2 linked regions of the Streptacidiphilus rugosus AM-16 genome follow. The protein of the gene in region 1 interacts with the protein of each later gene in a pairwise test. Links are inferred from orthologs where the notes say so. Each region holds a gene or a part of one and is shown on either strand. Other genes may lie near its edges.

The links.
Region 2: the proteins of BS83_RS20920 (region 1) and ftsZ interact in binary tests that used the Escherichia coli proteins (3 or more experiments, as listed by UniProt). The link is inferred for Streptacidiphilus rugosus AM-16 from one-to-one orthologs.

Annotation. Positions count from the first base shown.
Region 1 is NZ_JQMJ01000004.1:2,599,260-2,608,861, forward strand. What follows is about bases 6,620-9,517. They hold BS83_RS20920 (rod shape-determining protein), read right to left. Parts: upstream 8,633-9,517; coding sequence 7,607-8,632; downstream 6,620-7,606. Other genes in these bases: mreC (rod shape-determining protein MreC), read right to left, coding at 6,620-7,540; ndk (nucleoside-diphosphate kinase), read right to left, coding at 8,930-9,349. Outside these bases: BS83_RS20885 (TIGR03960 family B12-binding radical SAM protein), read right to left, coding at 1-472; BS83_RS20890 (adenosine deaminase), read left to right, coding at 597-1,592; BS83_RS20895 (HAD family hydrolase), read right to left, coding at 1,605-2,294; rod shape-determining protein RodA, read right to left, coding at 2,334-3,536; mrdA (penicillin-binding protein 2), read right to left, coding at 3,610-5,805; rod shape-determining protein MreD, read right to left, coding at 5,872-6,597; more of mreC, read right to left, coding at 6,602-6,619. UniProt on the Escherichia coli protein: Forms membrane-associated dynamic filaments that are essential for cell shape determination. Acts by regulating cell wall synthesis and cell elongation, and thus cell shape.
Region 2 is NZ_JQMJ01000004.1:1,942,831-1,952,348, reverse strand. The notes cover bases 2,416-5,229. They hold ftsZ (cell division protein FtsZ), read left to right. Parts: upstream 2,416-3,123; coding sequence 3,124-4,335; downstream 4,336-5,229. Other genes in these bases: BS83_RS17965 (YggS family pyridoxal phosphate-dependent enzyme), read left to right, coding at 5,223-5,229; pgeF (peptidoglycan editing factor PgeF), read left to right, coding at 4,486-5,226; BS83_RS17980 (cell division protein FtsQ/DivIB), read left to right, coding at 2,416-2,823. Also shown: putative lipid II flippase FtsW, read left to right, coding at 1-932; murG (undecaprenyldiphospho-muramoylpentapeptide beta-N-acetylglucosaminyltransferase), read left to right, coding at 939-2,048; more of BS83_RS17980, read left to right, coding at 2,041-2,415; more of BS83_RS17965, read left to right, coding at 5,230-5,960; BS83_RS17960 (cell division protein SepF), read left to right, coding at 6,102-6,692; BS83_RS17955 (YggT family protein), read left to right, coding at 6,720-7,004; BS83_RS17950 (DivIVA domain-containing protein), read left to right, coding at 7,051-8,229; BS83_RS17945 (HutD/Ves family protein), read right to left, coding at 8,442-8,984; ileS (isoleucine--tRNA ligase), read right to left, coding at 8,990-9,518. UniProt on the Escherichia coli protein: Essential cell division protein that forms a contractile ring structure (Z ring) at the future cell division site. The regulation of the ring assembly controls the timing and the location of cell division.

The sequences.
Region 1 (9,602 bases):
GCTCGGGGTTGAATGCGGCGTGGCCGCCCGCGAGCACGATCGGGTCCTCGTCGGTGCGGTCCGCGGCGAGCAGCGGGATGCCGGCCAGGTCGAGCGCGGTGAGCATGTTGGTGTAGCCGAGCTCGGTGGAGAAGCTCAGGCCGAAGACGTCGAAGGCCTTCACCGGACGGTGGGCGTCGACGGTGAACTGCGGCACCTGGTGCTCGCGCATGAGCGCTTCCAGGTCCGGCCAGACGCTGTAGGTGCGCTCGGCCAGGACGCCCTCGCGCTCGTTGAGGACCTCGTAGAGGATCATGACGCCCTGGTTGGGCAGCCCGACCTCGTAGGCGTCGGGGTACATGAGGGCCCAGCGGACATCGCAGGCGTCCCAGTCCTTGACGGTGGAGTTGAGCTCACCGCCGACGTACTGGATCGGCTTCTGGACGTGCGGGAGGAGGGCCTCCAGGCGCGGGAAGACCGACTCGACAGACATAGAGGCAGGGACTTTCGTGTGGACGCGGGGCTGACCCTCAAGGTTACCGCAGGGGCTAAGGTTGCTGGTTTGACCGATTTGCCGGCCCGCGCAGGGTCCGGACCGCTCGACGCAAGGACCTCTCGTGCCCATCCCCAAGGCGGAACTGCACCTGCACATCGAGGGGACGCTCGAGCCCGAGCTCGCCTTTGTCCTGGCCCACCGCAACGGCGTCGACCTCCCCTACGCCGACCCCGACCAGCTGCGGGCCGCGTACGCCTTCTCCGACCTGCAGTCCTTCCTGGACCTCTACTACCAGCTGATGGACGTGCTGCGGACGGAGCAGGACTTCACCGAGCTCGCCGACGCGTATCTGGCGCGGGCGGCGCGGGACGGGGTCCGGCATGCGGAGATCTTCTTCGATCCGCAGGCGCACACCTCGCGCGGGGTGGAGCTGGACGCGGTGGTGCGGGGGCTGGACCGGGCGCTGTCCAGCTCTCTGGAGCGGCACGGGGTCAGCACGAAGCTGATCATGTGCTTCCTGCGGGACCTTCCGGAGGCCTCCGCGCTGGCGACGTTCGACGCGTGCCGCCCGTACTTCGGCGATGTGATCGCGGGGATCGGCCTGGACTCGGCGGAGGTGGGCCACCGTCCGGCGAAGTTCGCGACGGTCTACCGCCGCGCGAAGGAGGCCGGCCTGCGGCGGGTCGCCCATGCGGGCGAGGAGGGCGGTCCCGACTACGTGCGCGAGGCGCTGGACCTGCTGGAGGTCGAACGGATCGACCACGGGATCCGCGCCCTGGAGGACGCGGACCTGGTGAAGCGCCTCGTGGCGGAGCGGATCCCGCTGACGGTCTGCCCCTTCTCGAACGTCCGGCTGCGCTGCGTCGACACGCTGGCGGACCACCCGCTGGCGGCGATGCTGGAGGCGGGCCTGGTGGCGACGGTGAACTCGGACGACCCCGCGTACTTCGGCGGGTACGTGGAGGAGAACTTCGTCGGGGTGCGCCGTGCTCTGGGTCTGACGGACGATCAACTGCGGCTGCTGGCACGCAACTCGTTCGAGGCGTCGTTCCTGGAGGACGACGAGGAGCGGCGGGCGGCGCTGATCGCCGAGGTCGACGCCCACCGCTTCGCGTAGCACCCGAGGCCGTCAGTCCAGCAGGTCCAGCAGCGGTGTGAGCCCGGCCGGTCGCTCGTCGACCGGCCGGTGGTCGACGGGATGGAAGGCGCAGCCGAGCGCCGTCGCGCCGGCGTCGGCGGTGAGGTCGTCGCCGACCATGAGGACGTCGGAGGGGTGGTGGCCCAGTTCGCGGCAGGCCGTCTCGAAGATGGCGGCGTCCGGCTTCTGCACGCCCTGCTCGAAGGAGAGGACGTAGGCGTCGACGAGTTCGTCGACGCCGTGGTGGCGGAAGACCGGGCGCAGGTCCCAGCCGATGTTGCTGACGACGGCCACCGGCAGGCCGCGGCGGCGGAGTTCGGCGAGGGTGGCGGCGGTGTCCGGGTAGGGGCGCCAGGCGGCGGGGGCCAGATGGCGTTCGTAGAGGGCGTCGACGAGGCGCGGGTCGGGGAGCTCCGCGGCCCGGGTGAGGCCGGTGTAGGCGGCGCGGTGGCGGACCATGTCGAGGTCGCGCTCCCGCCAGAGCCCGGCGAGCTCCTGCGGGACGACGCCGTAGGGGCTGCCGGGCAGCGCGCCGAGTGCGGACAGCCGGTCCACGCACGCGGCGGCCTCCGCCTCGGGCACGTCGAGGCCCAGCGCGTCGACGGTGGCCTGCCACCATTCCCCGACCGGTTCGATCCGGAAGAGGGTGCCGGAGAAGTCGAACATCACCGCTTTGATCATGTCCGGCACCCTATCCGGGAGGCGAGGGACGCCGTCGCGTCAGCCTGCCATGGAGCGTTGCATCTTCACCGACTGCAACAGCCCGATGCCGATCCAGATCGCGAACATCGACGATCCTCCGTAGCTGACGAAGGGCAGCGGGATGCCGGCCACCGGCATGATGCCGAGCGTCATGCCGATGTTCTCGAAGCCCTGGAAGGCGAACCAGGTCACCACGCCGGCCGCCAGCACGGTGCTGTAGAGGTCGGAGGCCTCGCGGGCGATGCGGCAGGCGCGCCAGAGGATGATGCCGAGCAGGCCGATGATGACCATGCCGCCGATGAAGCCGAGCTCCTCGCCGGCCACGGTGAAGACGAAGTCGGTCTGCTGCTCGGGGACGAACTGGCCGGTGGTCTGGGTGCCGTGGAAGAGGCCCTTGCCCGACAGGCCGCCCGAGCCGATGGCGATGCGGGCCTGGGCCGTGTTGTAGCCGACGCCGGCCGGGTCGAGCGCCGGGTTGGCGAAGGCCGCGAAGCGGGCGATCTGGTACTGCTTGAGCAGGTGCAGCTGGACGACCGCGGCCGCGCCGATCACGCCGACCAGGGTGAGTCCGCCGATCCAGCGGCCGGGGGCGCCGGAGGCGAGCAGCACGCCGAGGATGATCACGACCATGACCATGGTGGAGCCCAGGTCGGGCATCATCAGGACGATCCCTATAGGGACGCCGGCCAGCATCAGGGCCTGGAGGATCGAGCGGCCGTTGGGCTGCTGCATCTCGCCCGCGTCGACCCGTGCGGACAGTATCGTCGCGCAGATCAGGATGATGGAGATCTTGCAGAACTCCGACGGCTGCATGGAGAAGCCGCCGCCGAGCACGATCCACGAGTGCGCGCCGTTGACGGTCGATCCGAGCGGGCTCAGCACGGCGAGGACGCCGAGGATCGACAGGCCGTAGATGAACGGCACGGCCGTGCGCAGCCGGTGGTGGCCGAGCAGCACCACGCCGGTGCACAGGCCGATGCCGATGGCGAGGTTGACCAGGTGGCGGACCAGGAAGTACTGCGGGTCGCCGTGGTTGATCTCGACGCGGGAGCGGGTCGCGGACCAGACCAGCAGCGAGCCGATCCCGGAGAGCGCGAGGGCGGCCAGCACCAGCGGCCAGTCCATCCGCCGCAGCGGCGAGTCCCGCTCCAGCAGCCGCCCCATCCCGCCCTTGCGCGGGGTGTACCGAGGCGTCGAATAGCTCGTGCTCAGGCCGCTCATGCGCCCACCTCGCTTCGCTCGGCAGCCGCTTCGCGGAACGCGCACCTCTTCATGGCGACCTCGCTTCGCCCGCTCACGCGTCACCCCTCCGCTCCGGCGCCAGCGCCGCGATGTCGAGGGCGGCGAGCAACGGGGTGCCCGAGTCGGCGGGGTACGTCTGCGGGGCGGTCCAGGAGACCGGCTGGGTCACCGTGCCGTCCGGGTGGAAGCTGGGCAGCGAGGTCTGGGCCGCCGGGCGGATCGCCTTGCTCGGGTCGATCTTGCCGTCGGCCTGGATGCCGTAGAGCGCGTTGTAGATGTTGCGGACGGCCGGGCCGGAACCGCCGGAGCCGGTGCCACCCTGGGAGATCGTCATGACGATCGCGTAGTCCTTGGTGTACGTGTCGAACCAGGAGGTCGTCTGCTTGCCGACGACCTCGGCCGTACCGGTCTTGGCGTGCAGCTGCACCTTGTCCTGGGGCCAGCCCTGGAACTTCCAGGCGGCGGTACCGCTGGTGATGACGTTCGCGGTGGCCTGGTCGATGTAGTTGATCATGTGCGGCGTCGTGGGCAGGTGGCCCTGGACGACCGGCTTGATCTGCTGCACGGTCCGGCCGCCGGGGCTGACCACGGCCTTGGCGAGCTGCGGCTGGTAGAGCGTGCCGCCGTTGGCCAGCGCCGAGTAGATGCGGGCCATCTGGATCGGGGTCACCAGGGTGTCACCCTGGCCGATCGCGTAGTTGACCTCGTCACCGGCGCGCAGCGTCGCGAAGTCGACGCAGTCCTCGCTGGCGATGGCGCGCAGGTACGGGTCGGTCTCCGTCTTGGCCTGCCGGCACCAGGTGTCCTTCATCTCGTTGTAGTAGTCCTGGTGCCACTGGCGGTCGGGGACCCGGCCCTTGACCTCTCCGGGCAGGTCGATACCGGTGTCGGCGCCGAGGCCGAACTGGTGCGCGGTCTTGTACAGCCAGTCCTGCGGGTGCTTCGGCTTGGTGCCGCCGTCGCTGAGCCACTGCTGGTAGGCGATGTTGTAGAAGACCGTGTCGCAGGAGACCTCCAGCGCCTTGGAGAGGTTGATCGCGCCGAAGTTCTCGCCCTCGAAGTTCTTGAAGACCCGGCCGCCGATGGTCATCGACGAGGTGCAGGGGAAGGTCGAGTCGTAGGTGTAGCCGGCGTTGAGCGCGGCCGTCGTGCTGACGACCTTGAAGGTCGAACCCGGCGCGCTCTGTCCCTGGATCGCCCGGTTCAGCATCGGGTAGTCGGAGTTCTGGCTGTTCAGCGCCGCGTAGTCCTTGGCGGAGATGCCGCCGCTCCAGATGTTCGGGTTGTACGTCGGCGCGCTGGCCATCGCGATGATCCGGCCGGTGTGCACGTCCATGACCACGACCGCGCCGGAGTCGGCCTTGAAGTTCTCGTGGGTGACCGTGTCGTAGGTCTTCCGCAGGGTCACCATGGCGTCGTTGAGCTGCTGCTCGGCCAGGGCCTGGATCCGCGCGTCGATGCTGGTGACCACGTCCGAGCCGGGCACCGAGGCGTTGCCGCCCGCGGTGCCGATGACCCGGCCGAGGTTGTCGACCTCCAGGTTGGTGGTGCCGTTGACGCCGCGCAGCGCCTTGTCGTACTGGTACTCCAGGCCCGCCCGGCCGACCTGGTCGGAGGGGGCCAGCGAGGACTTGCCGTTGGCGTCGGTCGCCGCGGTGATCTCGTCCTGGGTGACCGGGGAGAGATAACCCAGTATCTGCGCCGCGTTGGCTCCCGACGGCGCCGGGTAGAGCCGGACCGCGCTGGGGCTGGCGGTGACGCCGGGGAAGTCCTCCTGGCGCTCCATGATCTGCATGGCCTGCTGGGTGTTGGCCGTCTGGGTGACCGGGATCGGCTGGTAGGGCGAGCCGTTCCAGCAGGGGCGCGGGGTCTTCGCGTCGCAGAGCCTGACCTTGTCGTGCATGTCCTCGTAGGTCATGCCGAGGACCTGGCCGAGCCTGGTCAGCACCGCCTTGCCGCCGTCCTTCTGCTGCAGCAGAGCGGTGCGCGAGACCGAGACGACGAGCTTGGTGGTGTTGTCGGCCAGCGGCACGCCGTTGGAGTCGAGGATCTCGCCGCGCACGGCCGGCACCACGACGGTGCGGATGTGGTTCGACGAGGCCTGCTGCGCGTAGGACGCGCCCGAGCGGATCTGCAGGTACCAGAGTCTGCCGCCCAGCGTGCCGAGCAGTGAGAGCACCAGCACCTGGAGGACCAGCAGCCGACCGGTGATCCGCCGGGTCCGGCCCGTCTCCGGGATGTTGCCCACGGGGTGCCCCTCCTCGTGCTCTCGCTTCGCTACTGCGTCAGTGCTGTGGTGTCCGCGTTCCGCGCGTCAGCGCTTGGCGGCCTTGCTGAGCCTGGCCGTCATGCCCAGCCTGCTTCCGGTCTTGCCGCCGCTCTTGCCCGCGGCGCTCCCGCCGAAGCCGGGGACGGTGCCGAGACCGGCCGCGCCGCCGGTGCGGGTGCCGCGGTCGCCGAAGAAGGCGCCGCGACGGTTGAGACCGGTGCGGCGCGGCTTGCTCGGCGTGCTGCCCTGTCCGGCGCCGCCCGCGGGGTCGGTGACGGTACGTCTGGCCAGGGCCATCACCACCGGGACCACGAAGGGCGCGAGCAGCACGTCGTAGACGACGGAGGAGATGAGCAGCCCGGTCAGGCCGACGTGCCGGGCGGCGGTGTCGCCGACCAGGGCGCCGACGCCCGCGTAGAGCGTCGTCGCGCCGAGGGCGGCGCCCGCCACCACCATCAGCGGCGTGGTCACCGAGCGCAGGTGGCCGTTCTCCGGGCGCAGCAGGCCCGCCACGTAGCCGACCAGGCAGAGCACCAGCGCGTAGCGGCCCACCGCGTGGTCGGACGGCGGCGCGAGGTCGGCGAAGAGACCGGCGAAGAAGCCGATCAGGCAGCCGGTCACGTGCCCGTAGACCAGGGCGAGGCCGATCACGACGAGCAGCAGCAGGTCGGGGACGGCGCCGGGCAGGCCGAGCCGGGCCAGGATGCTGACCTGGACGACCATCGCGAAGACGACGAGCGCCGCGGAGAGCAGGACGCGATTGATCCACATGGCGTCAGCCCTTCTTCTTCACATGGGCGGACGGAGTCGCCGGCGGGGTGGACGGCGACGGGTTGTTCGTGGGGGTCGGCGCCGGCTTCGGCGGCAGCACCGCGTAGCGCGGGTCGGTGGCCGGCGGCTGGACGACGACGCCGACCAGGTCCAGCTTGGTGAAGCTGACGAAGGGCTGGACCAGCACGGTCCTGGTCAGCTCGCCGGGGGTGTTGACGATCTGGGTGATGGTGCCGACCGGGACGCCGGGCACGAACGGCTTGTCGTTCTGCGAGCCGAAGGTGACCAGCCGGTCGCCGACCTTGACGCCGGCCTGGCCGTTGAGCAGCTCGACCCGCATCGGGGCGTCGCCCTCGCCGGTGCCGAAGCCGATCTCACCGCTGCCCTCCATCCGGGTGCCGACGGTGAAGCGCGGGTCGACCGCCAGCAGCACGGTGGAGCTGGTCGGCGCGACCGTGGTGACCCGGCCGACGAGTCCCTCGCCGTTGATCACCGTCATGTCGCGCTGGATGCCGTCGTTGCCGCCGACGTCGATGGTGATGGTCCAGGAGAAGTTCTGGCTGGCCCCTATGGCGGTCACCTGGGCGGCCTTGATGGTGTACTGGCCGGCTCCGGCCTCGCCCAGCAGCTTGGCCAGCTCGGTGTCGCGGCCCTTGACCAGGTCGGAGGAGGAGAGCTGCTGCTTGAGCAGTTCGTTCTGCTGCTCCAGCGTCCTGATCCGGTCGCCCTGGCTGCCGGAGTCGCGCAGCGAGTGCAGGCCGTCCGCGAGCGGCTTGACCATCCCTGAGACGCCGTTCTCGACCGGGCCGAAGACCGACGCGGCGGCGGTGCGCGGGCCGTTCATCGGCGAGTCGTCGCCGCCGCGGATGTCCACGGTGATCAGCGCGAACGCGACCGCCACCAGGAGGATCAGCAGGAGCCGGCTCTCTCGTGTGTCCCTCACGATTCTCGGCAGAGCCCTTCAGTCAGCGTGCGGTCAACGAGCAGTCAACGAACGTGGGAACGGCGGTCAGCGGCGCGGCTGGGCGTCCAGGACCTGCTGGAGGGCCTCGAACTCCTCCACGCACTTGCCGGAGCCGAGCGCGACCGAGTCCAGCGGGTTCTCGGCGATGTGCACCGGCATCCCGGTCTCGCGGCGCAGCCGCTCGTCCAGGCCGCGCAGCAGCGCACCGCCCCCGGTGAGAACGATGCCGCGGTCCATGATGTCACCGGCGAGTTCCGGCGGGCACTGGTCCAGGGTCGTCTTGACGGCGTCGATGATGCTGTTGACCGGCTCCTCGATGGCCTCGCGCACCTCGGCGGCGGAGATCACCACGGTCTTGGGGAGACCGCTGACCAGGTCGCGGCCGCGGATCTCGCTGTGCTCCTCCTTGTCCCCGTCGACGGGGTGGGCGGAGCCGATGGTCATCTTGATCGATTCGGCGGAGCGCTCGCCGAGCAGCAGCGAGTACTCCTTCTTGATGTGCTGGATGATCGCGTTGTCCAGCTCGTCGCCGGCCACCCGGATGGACTGGGCGGTGACGATGCCGCCGAGCGAGATCACCGCGACCTCGGTGGTGCCGCCGCCGATGTCGACGACCATGTTGCCGGTCGCCTCGTGGACCGGGAGGCCGGCGCCGATCGCGGCGGCCATCGGCTCCTCGATGATGTGCACCTGGCGCGCGCCGGCCTGGGCCGACGCCTCGATCACGGCGCGGCGCTCGACCCCGGTGATGCCGCTGGGCACGCAGACCACGACCCGCGGACGGGCCAGGTAGCGGCGGCGGTGGATCTTGAGGATGAAGTAGCGCAGCATCCGCTCGGTGATCTCGAAGTCGGCGATCACGCCGTCCTTGAGCGGGCGGATGGCCACGATGTTGCCGGGCGTGCGCCCGATCATCTTCTTGGCCTCGGAGCCGACCGCCAGGATGCCGCCGGTGTTGGTGTTCACCGCGACGACCGACGGTTCGTTGAGCACGATCCCTCGGCCCCTGACGTACACCAGCGTGTTGGCGGTGCCGAGGTCGACAGCCATGTCACGACCGATGAACGACATGTTGTTCGCCATGGGGATGCGGGGCCTTCCCGGAGCTCGCGGATGAGGGGGGCGACGGCGGCGGATGGGTAGGCGGATACGCCGACTCACTGGCCGTCAGCTACTGCGACCATGAACGATGCTGCCGCCCGGCAGTCACCATGGTAGCGACGGGACCTTCGTCGCCATTGTCCGTGCAGACGATCGGATATCCCGCCATTGGGACGCCGTGTGTCGAGGGTTGGGTTCCGTATGGCCGAGATTGATGCCGTGGGAATCCGGTGAAGAAAAGGTGCGGCTGCCCGCGACCGGCCTTGATCAGGCGCGACCGGGGAAGAAAATCTTGATCTCGCGCTCGGCGGAGGTCTCCGAGTCGGAGGCGTGGATGAGGTTCTCACGGGTGATGGTCGCGAAATCCCCGCGAATGGTGCCGGGGCCCGCCTCGAGCGGGTTGGTCTTTCCTGCGAGCAGCCGGATGCCCTCGATCACGCTCTCGCCCTCGACGATCATCGCGACGGACGGACCGGAGGACATGAAGCCCATCAGCGGCTCGTAGAACGGCTTGCCGACGTGCTCGGCGTAGTGCTGCTCCAGCGTCGCGGCGTCCAGGGTGCGCAGCTCCAGCGCGGCGATCCGCCAGTCGGCCTTCCGCTCGATCCGGGAGACGATCTCGCCGATCAGACCGCGGGCGACGGCGTCGGGCTTGAGCAGGACCAGGGTGCGCTGGGTCGAGGACATAGGGGACGGCTCCCGGGGATTTCGAGGTGGCGAGGACGCTCACCGTGATGCTACGCGATGTGATGATCGACACGAGACTACCCGAGCGCCCGCAGCGCGGACGCAGAGGGTACTGCCTGAGCCACTACCCCGATCCGGGCGGGGAATTCGCTCACAGTAACGACCGGAAGGGGCTGTTCCGCGGTGCCGCGGGGAGACCGGTCCGGCCGGATTCACTCCACCGGACGGCGTCGTCGAGGTGACTCCGCCCGGC
Region 2 (9,518 bases), 660 kb from region 1 along the record:
CCGGCATCGGCGTCGCCGTGAACGGCAACAGGAACTGGATCAGGCTCGGCGGCTTCTTCCAGATCCAGCCCTCCGAGTTCGCCAAGCTCGCGCTCGTCCTCTGGGCGGCCGACCTCCTCGCGCGTAAACAGCAGATGAAGACTCTCGGCGAGTGGAAGCACCTGCTCATCCCGCTCGTCCCGATGGGACTCCTGCTGCTCGCGCTCGTGCTCGCCGGCGGTGACATGGGCACCGCGATGATCATCTGCGCGCTGCTCTTCGGCCTGCTGTGGCTGGCCGGCGCGCCCACGCGCCTGTTCACCATGTCGGCGGTGCTCGCGCTGCTGGCCAGCGCCGCTCTCATCATCACCGTGCCGCACCGGCTCAACCGGCTGTCCTGCATCGGGGCGACCCACGTCGCCAAGGACGGCTCCTGTTTCCAGGCCGTGCACGGCATCTGGGCGCTCGCCTCCGGCGGGCTGTTCGGGGCCGGACTCGGCGGCAGCATCGAGAAGTGGGGCCAACTTCCGGAGCCCCACACCGACTTCATCTTCGCCGTCACGGGTGAGGAACTGGGTCTGGCGGGGACCGTGTCCGTCCTCGTTCTCTTCGCGGCACTAGGGTATGCGGGTATCCGCGTGGCCGTACGCACGAAGGAGCCGTTCATCAGGTACGCAGCGGGAGGCGCCACCACCTGGATCATGGCCCAGGCCACGATCAACATTGGTGCGGTGCTGGGACTTCTGCCCATCGCGGGCGTCCCCCTCCCGATGTTCTCCTATGGCGGGTCCGCGCTGCTGCCGACCATGTTCGCGATCGGCATGCTGCTCTGCTTCGCACGCAGCGAGCCGGGGGCGAAGGCGGCGTTCGCCGCACGGAGCAGGCGCAACAGGCGTAAGGGAAACAAGCAGGCGCGGCGCCGGTTCCTCCGGCTGCCCCACAAGGAGCGGTGAATTTCGGTGCATGTCGTACTCGCCGGCGGTGGCACCGCCGGGCATATCGAGCCCGCACTGGCATTGGCGGACGCGCTGCGGCGCAACGACCCCACGGTCGGCATCACCGCGCTGGGCACCTCGCAGGGTCTGGAGACGCGGCTGGTCCCCGAACGCGGGTACGAGCTCGCGTTGATCCCCAAGGTCGCCCTGCCGCGCAAGCCCTCCGGCGACCTGATCACCCTGCCGGGACGGCTGCGCAACACCGTCAAGGCGGTCCAGGACGTGCTGGAGCGGACCAAGGCCGACGCCGTCGTCGGCTTCGGCGGCTACGTCGCCATGTCCGCCTACTTCGCGGCCAAGCGCAGCGGCGTGCCGATCGTGATCCACGAGGCCAACGCCCGTCCCGGCGTCGCCAACAAGATCGGTTCCCGCTACACCGACTTCGTGGCCGTGGCCACCCCGGACAGCAAGTTCCGCGACGCCCGCTACATCGGCATCCCGCTGCGGCACACCATCGCCACCCTCGACCGCGGCCTGGCCCGACCGCAGGCGCGGCAGTACTTCGGCCTGGAGCAGAACCTGCCGACCCTGCTGGTCTCCGGCGGCTCCCAGGGCGCCCGGCGGCTCAACGAGACCATCCAGGCCGTCGCGCCGCGGCTGCAGCAGTACGGCGTGCAGATCCTGCACGCCGTCGGACCCAAGAACGAGGTCCCGCACAGCGACGACCTGCCGGGCATGCCGCCCTACCGGGCGGTGCCGTACATCGACCGGATGGACCTGGCCTACTCGGCCGCCGATCTGATGCTCTGCCGGGCCGGCGCCATGACCGTCGCCGAGCTGGCCGCCGTCGGCCTGCCGGGCGCCTTCGTGCCGCTGCCGATCGGCAACGGCGAGCAGCGCCTCAACGCCCAGCCCGTCGTCCGTGCGGGCGGCGGCCTGCTGGTGGACGACGCCGAGCTGACCGCGGACTGGGTGCTCTCGCAGCTGCTGCCGGTGCTGACCGACCCGCAGCGGCTGTGGCAGATGAGCCACGCCGCCGCCGAGTTCGGCCGCCGCGACGCGGACCAGCTGCTGGCTCAGATGGTCTACGAGGCGATCGAGGCCCACCGGGGGAGCGCCCGCCGTCGTGGCTGAGTACGTCGGGGTCGAGGAGGAGCGGGAGACCCCGGGGCCGGACCAGGAGCGTCCGCCCCGGCCGAAGCTCAAGCTGTCGCGGCGCGGCATCGGCGTGATCTGCGCCCTGGTCGCCGCGCTGCTGGGCACCGGCGTCTGGCTGGTCCTCTTCTCCTCGGTCTTCGACGTGCGCACGGTCAGCGTGACCGGCACCAGGGTGCTGACCGCGGATCAGGTGCTCGCCGCCGCCCGGGTCCCCCTGGGCGGCCCGCTGGAACGGCTGGACACCGACGGCGTCGCCGACCGCGTCAGGAAGGCGCTGCCGCGGGTCGACCACGTGGTCGTCAGCACCTCCTGGCCGCACGCGGTGCGGATCGCGGTCACCGAGCGCAACCCCGTCGCGGCCGTGCGCGGCACGGGCGGGTCGTACACGCTGGAGGACGCCGGGGGCGTCCGTTTCGCAACCCTGCCGAAGCCGCCGACCGGCGTGCCGGTGGTCCAACTCGAGCTCTCCGCGGCGGGAAAGGGCGCACTGCCGGAATTCCCCGAGCAGCTTCTGGTGGCCGGAGCGGTCGAGGTGGCCAAGGTGTTGCCGACCGCGATAGCGCACCGGACGACCGCGGTCGTCGTTCATTCGTACGACGACATCGAGCTGACGCTGAGCTCGGGGGCGACCGTCTACTGGGGCAGCCCCGATCAGAGCGCGCGCAAAGCCGTGGTGCTGGCGGCCCTGATGAAACAGGACGCGAAGGGATACGACGTGAGCGCACCGACCGATCCGGCGCTGCGATCCTGAGCGAACCCGAGCAGCTCCCGGGGGCCGTGGTCTTGACGGGGCGTCGGCGTAGCCCCGACTCTGGTTGACCCCCGGGTAACGGCACGGACCTTTGATCACATAGGCTCACAAGAAAAAACTGCTCGCTCGGCGTGTCCATTGAACCGACATGCCAGGAGACCTAGTGTCCTAGTGACAGTGGATAATGCAGCAGTGACATAGCATTAACTCTAAACCTCATGTTTAGGGTTCGGGTCGGGAGCGTCGGAAGCACCGCCCCTTCGGTATGAGAAGACAGATCCGAGGCGAGAGGCCTTCGACGTGGCAGCACCCCAGAACTACCTCGCAGTCATCAAGGTCGTCGGTATCGGCGGCGGCGGCGTGAACGCCATCAACCGGATGATCGAGGTCGGTCTCAAGGGCGTCGAGTTCATCGCGATCAACACCGACGCGCAGGCGCTGCTGATGAGCGACGCCGACGTGAAGCTCGACGTCGGTCGCGAACTCACCCGTGGGCTCGGCGCCGGCGCCAACCCCGAGGTCGGCCGCAAGGCAGCCGAGGACCACCGCGAGGAGATCGAGGAGGTCCTCAAGGGGGCCGACATGGTCTTCGTGACGGCCGGTGAGGGTGGCGGCACAGGCACCGGCGGCGCGCCCGTGGTGGCCAACATCGCCCGCTCGCTCGGCGCCCTGACGATCGGCGTGGTCACGCGCCCGTTCACCTTCGAGGGCCGCCGCCGCGCCAACCAGGCGGAGGACGGCATCGCGCAGCTGCGCGAGGAGGTCGACACGCTGATCGTGATCCCGAACGACCGCCTGCTGTCCATCTCGGACCGCCAGGTCAGCGTGCTGGACGCGTTCCGCTCGGCCGACCAGGTGCTGCTCTCCGGTGTCCAGGGCATCACCGACCTGATCACCACCCCGGGTCTGATCAACCTCGACTTCGCCGACGTCAAGTCGGTCATGAGCGGCGCGGGTTCGGCCCTCATGGGCATCGGCTCGGCGCGCGGCGAGGACCGGGCGAAGGCGGCGGCGGTCATGGCGATCTCCTCGCCGCTGCTGGAGGCGTCCATCGACGGCGCCCGCGGCGTGCTGCTCTCCATCTCCGGCGGCTCGGACCTCGGCCTGTTCGAGATCAACGAGTCCGCCCAGCTGGTCAGCGAGGCGGCGCACCCCGAGGCGAACATCATCTTCGGCGCGGTCATCGACGACGCGCTCGGCGACGAGGTCCGCGTCACCGTCATCGCGGCGGGCTTCGACGGCGGCCAGCCGACCCCGATCGTCCGCGAGCCGGTCGTCCGAACCGGCACCGAGCGCACGAACGCGAACGCGACCCCGGACTTCCCCCGCGCCACGGGCTCGACGGCGGCCGGCCGCAGCGTCCACACGCTGGGCAGCGTGCCGCGCGCCGAGGACACCCCGCGGCCGGCGCCCGAGCCGACCGTCCCCCCGGTCCCGCAGCAGGCGCCTCCGCGCCCGCCGTACGTCGACTCGGCGGCGGAGGAGCTGGACGTCCCGGACTTCCTCAAGTAGGAGTCGCACGACCTCCAGGGGCGCGGGGAACTGCGCGACAAGCCACCCCGGTGGTGGGTCGCCGAGCGAGCAGGGCCATCTCCTCAGGGTGGTTTCTCGCGCAGTTCCCCGCGCCCCTGTCGTGCTTCTCGTGTGCCATAAGGTGATCGCATGATCGGGCAGCGGATTGATCTCGGGTGGGGCGTGCGGGCCGCGTTCACCGACAGGTGGGGCGGGGTCAGCGTCGAGCCCTTCGCCGAGCTGAACCTCGGAGGCGCGGTCGGGGACGATCCCGCCGCCGTTCGGGAGAACCGGCGGCTCGCCGCCGCCGCTCTCGGGATCGACCCCGCCGACGTGGTCTGGATGAACCAGGTGCACGGCGCCGAAGGCTTCGTCGCCGACGGCAGGCAGGCGGACGGCGAGGCTCCGGCCGTCGACGCCGTCGCCACCCGGGTTCCGGGCCTGGCCCTGGCCGTGCTCACGGCCGACTGCACGCCGATCCTGCTCGCCGACCCCGCCGCCGGGGTCGTCGGCGCCGCGCACGTCGGACGGCCCGGACTCGCCAAGGGCGTCGCCGACACCGTTGTCGCCCTCATGCGCGAGCTGGGCGCGGAGAAGATCACCGCGGTCGTCGGGCCGAGCGTCTGCGGCCGCTGCTACGAGGTGCCGGAGGAGCTTCGCGCCGAGGTCGCCGCCGGAACGCCGGAGGCGCACGCCGAGACCGGCTGGGGCACGCCCGCACTCGACATCCCCGCCGGAGTCCGCGCGCAGCTGGCGCGGCAGGGTGTGGCGGTGCGGGAGGGGGAGGCCCACGTCTGCACCCTCGAGTCCGAGGACCATTTCTCCTATCGCCGTGCGGCGCGCACCGGTCGGTTGGCGAGCTACATCTGGCTGGGCGGCGGAGAAAAGTGACAAATCTGACATCTGCGGAGCGTCTCGCCGAACTCAGGGCGAATCTGACATCCGTCGAGGCGCGCATCGACGCCGCCTGCGCCGCCGTCGGCCGACCGCGCGACGAGGTCACGCTGGTCGTGGTCACCAAGACCTATCCCGCCTCCGACACCCGGCTCCTCGCCGAACTCGGGGTCCGCGACGTCGCCGAGAATCGGGACCAGGACGCCGCCCCGAAAGCGGCGGAATGTCGGGATCTGTCCTTGGAATGGCATTTCGTCGGGCAATTGCAGACGAACAAAGTGCGCTCCGTTCTGCGCTACGCCGACCGAGTGCATTCCGTGGACCGGCTCCGGCTCGTCTCCGCACTCTCCGCGGAAGTGGTCAAATCCGGACGTTCCGAACTGGGCTGCCTGATCCAGGTCGGACTGGAATCTGAGACCCCCGAGGGCGAGCACCGCGGCGGCGCGGCTCCCAGTGAGGTCGGAGCGCTGGCGGATGCCGTAGCAGCCGCTCCTGGCTTGCGACTTGACGGAGTGATGGCGGTGGCGCCGTTGGTCGGACCGTTCGCGGGCGACCCGCGCCGTGCCTTCGGGCGTCTGGCGGAAATCGCATCCCGTGTACGGGAGGCGCATCCTGCTGCCACGATGGTCTCTGCCGGGATGTCAGGAGACTTGGAAGAGGCCATTGCTGCCGGTGCGACACACGTGCGCGTCGGTACGGCGGTGCTGGGTGCGCGGCAGGCGCTCCGGTAACGTCACCGGTTAGAAGATCAGACCGGAGAACAAATCCGGACAATCAGGAATCTCCCCCGGCTGCGTCTGCAGGTCACCGGGGCAGACCGTGGATCGTAGAACCTCCCCGGGCCGATCCACCACAGAGCGGAGGACAGGAGTATGGCCGGCGCGATGCGCAAGATGGCGGTCTACCTCGGTCTCGTGGAGGACGATGGTTACGACGCTCAGGGTTACGACCCTGACGACGAGGACTACGGCCCCGAGCCCGAGCCGATGCGGACCGGACGCACCGAGGAGGTGCCCCGCCCCGCCGCGGCTCCCGTCGCCGCGCCGGTGGCCGCCTCGGCCGTCGTCGCCCCCATGCGTGCTCCCGAACCGCGGATCGCGCCAGTGGCGTCCATCACACCCGAACGTCGTCTTCTGGAGAAGAGCGCACCGGTGATCACGTCCAAGACCGGCTCCGACCGGGAGCCTTACCGCATCACCACGCTGCACCCGCGCACCTACAACGAAGCCCGTACCATCGGGGAACACTTCCGTGACAGCACTCCTGTGATCATGAATCTCACGGAGATGGACGACACGGACGCCAAGCGCCTCGTAGACTTCGCGGCTGGACTCGTCTTCGGGCTTCACGGCAGCATCGAGCGCGTGACGCAGAAGGTGTTCCTGCTGTCTCCTGCTAACGTCGATGTAACGGCGGAGGACAAGGCACGGATCGCCGAGGGCGGGTTCTTCAACCAGAGCTGACAGAAGTGAAGGGCGAGGGGAGACACGGTGAGCGTTGTATGGCAGGTGCTGTACATCGTGCTGATGTGTTTCTTCGTCCTGCTGCTGGCGCGCATGGTGATGGACTGGGTCCAGTTCTTCGCTCGCGACTGGCAGCCGGGACGGGCCATGGTCGTCCTGCTCGAAAGCATCTACACCGTCACGGATCCCCCTCTCAAACTCCTGCGCAGGTGGATCCATCCGGTACGGATCGGAGGCATGGCCCTCGATCTGGCCTTCATGCTGCTGATCATCATTGTGTTGATTTTGATCCAGGTCGTGGGGGCGCTGTGACCGACGCAGATGCCCGGCTGTCCGACGATCACGTTGAGGTGAAGAAATGGCATTGACCCCCGAGGACGTTCGGAACAAGCAGTTCACGACCGTCCGCCTCCGCGAAGGCTATGACGAGGACGAGGTCGATGCCTTCCTCGACGAGGTCGAAGGAGAGCTGACCCGACTCCTGCGCGAGAACGAGGACCTGCGCGCCAAGCTGGCCGCAGCGACGCGTGCCGCCGCGCAGAACCAGCAGAACATGCGCAAGGAGCTGCCGCAGGAATCGCAGCAGCACCCCCAGCAGATGCAGCAGCAGCGCCCCGGTCCGCCGGTGCCCGCCGCCATATCCGGCCCGCCGGTGCCGCAGCAGGGCATGCCGCCGCACATGCAGCAGATGGGCCACCCCGGCCCGCCGCAGCTGCCGGGCGGCCAGCCGGCGCTTCCCGGTGCCCCGCAGCTGCAGGGTGCCCCGCAGCTCCAGCAGGCGCCGCAGATGGGCGGCCCCATGGGCGGCCAGACCTTCGGTGGCGGCCTCGCCCCGATGCAGCAGCAGCCGCCGCAGATGATGCAGCCGCAGCAGCCGAACAACGACTCGGCGGCCCGCGTGCTCGCCCTGGCCCAGCAGACCGCCGACCAGGCGATCGCCGAGGCCCGTTCCGAGGCCAACAAGATCGTCGGCGAGGCCCGCAGCCGCGCCGAGGGCCTTGAGCGTGACGCCCGTGCCAAGGCGGACGCGCTGGAGCGGGACGCCCAGGAGAAGCACCGCGTCGCGATGGGCTCGCTGGAGTCGGCGCGTGCCACGCTGGAGCGCAAGGTCGAGGACCTGCGTGCGTTCGAGCGTGAGTACCGCACCCGCCTCAAGTCCTACCTGGAGACGCAGCTGCGTCAGCTGGAGTCCCAGGCGGACGACAGCCTGGCCCCGCCGCGTCAGCCCGCCACCGCCTCGCTCCCGCCGGCTGCGCCCCTGTCCCAGCAGCCGCAGATGAGCCCGGTGGGCGCGTCCCCGATGAGCTCGGGCGGCCCGTCCTTCGGCGGCGGCCAGACCTTCGGCGGCCAGCAGTCCTTCGGCGGCGGCCAGCCGCAGCCGTCCTTCGGCGGCAACGGCTTCCAGCCCTCGGGCGCCCAGCCGACGCCTCCGGCGGCGATGACGCAGCCGATGGCAGCCGTCCGTCCGCAGCCCCCGCTGCAGCAGGCCCCCCAGCCGATGCGCGGGTTCCTGATCGACCAGGACGACGAGAACTAAGGTCCCACCGACCTGAAGGAACGCCCCCGACACCGGACCTCCGGTGAAGGGGGCGTTCCTTTTGTGCAGCCAGGTTCAGTCGCAGTTCAGGGGCGCCGGGAACTGCGCGACAAGCCACCGGCGAGCAGATGGCCCGGGGCGCGAAGGGCCATCCGCACACGGTGGTTTCTCGCGCAGTTCCCCGCGCCCCCTGGGGGAGGGCAACCGGCTCGCTAGGAGAAGGTCACGACGCAGGCGACGCCCTCGACGTCGAGGGTCACGTCCGTGCCGGAGGCGATGAGCGCGGCGTCGAGGGGGGCGAGGGTGGTGCCCGCGAGGGTCGCCGTGCCCTCGAAGAGGATGGCGAGAGCCTTGCCGCGAAGCGGGGTGCGCGCCGTGACGATGATGACCTCCGCGGAGAGGGCGCCGCGGCGGGTCATCACGTTGAAGTCGACCAGGGCGCCGCCCAGCAGGCGGCAGTCCGTCGCCGCGTCGCCGGGGAAGGCGAACGGGCGGTAGCGCTCGGAGACGACCGTCTCGACGCCGTCCACGGTGAGGGCCATGCCGTCGCCGTCGACGACCGTGATGATCCGGTCCACGCCGGGGAAGGACGAGAACGGGCCGCCCGAGGCGACGTCCGCCAGGGAGACGCGCCAGTCGAAGTCGAAGCCGGCCTCGCCGGACGGCGACGACGCGACCTCGCGGGTCACGCCGCCGCCGTTCTTCCAGGGACTGGCCACGCGGTCGGCCGCGCGCAGGACCTGAATGTCCGTCACGGGAGTCAGGCCTTCCGGAGCCAGAAGGTCAGGCCCAGGGACTCGTCCGAGAAGGCCGTCGGATCCGCCCAGTCCGGCTCGCCCGCCGCAAAGTCCGTGGCGAGGACCTCGTCCGCCAGCAGCGCGCCGTGCGTGCTGAGGGCTGCCGCGGTCTCGTCCGTCGTCGCCGCGTAGCGCAGCACGATGCGGTCGGCGACCTCCAGACCGGAGTTCTTGCGGGCCTCCTGCACCTGCCGGATGGCGTCGCGGGCGACGCCCGCGAGCCGCAGCTCCGGGGTGATGTGCAGGTCGAGCGCGACCGTCGCGCCGGACTCGTTGGCCACGGCCCAGCCCTCGCGCGGGGTCTCGGTGATGATCACCTCGTCCGGCGTGAGCTCCACCGTCTCCCCGCCCATGACCACCGACGCGGTGCCCGTGGCGCGCAGCGACGCGGACAGCGCCGCCGCGTCCGCCGCCGCGACCGCCTTGGCCACGTCCTGGACGCCCTTGCCGAAGCGCTTGCCCAGCGCGCGGAAGTTCGCCTTGGCGGTGGTG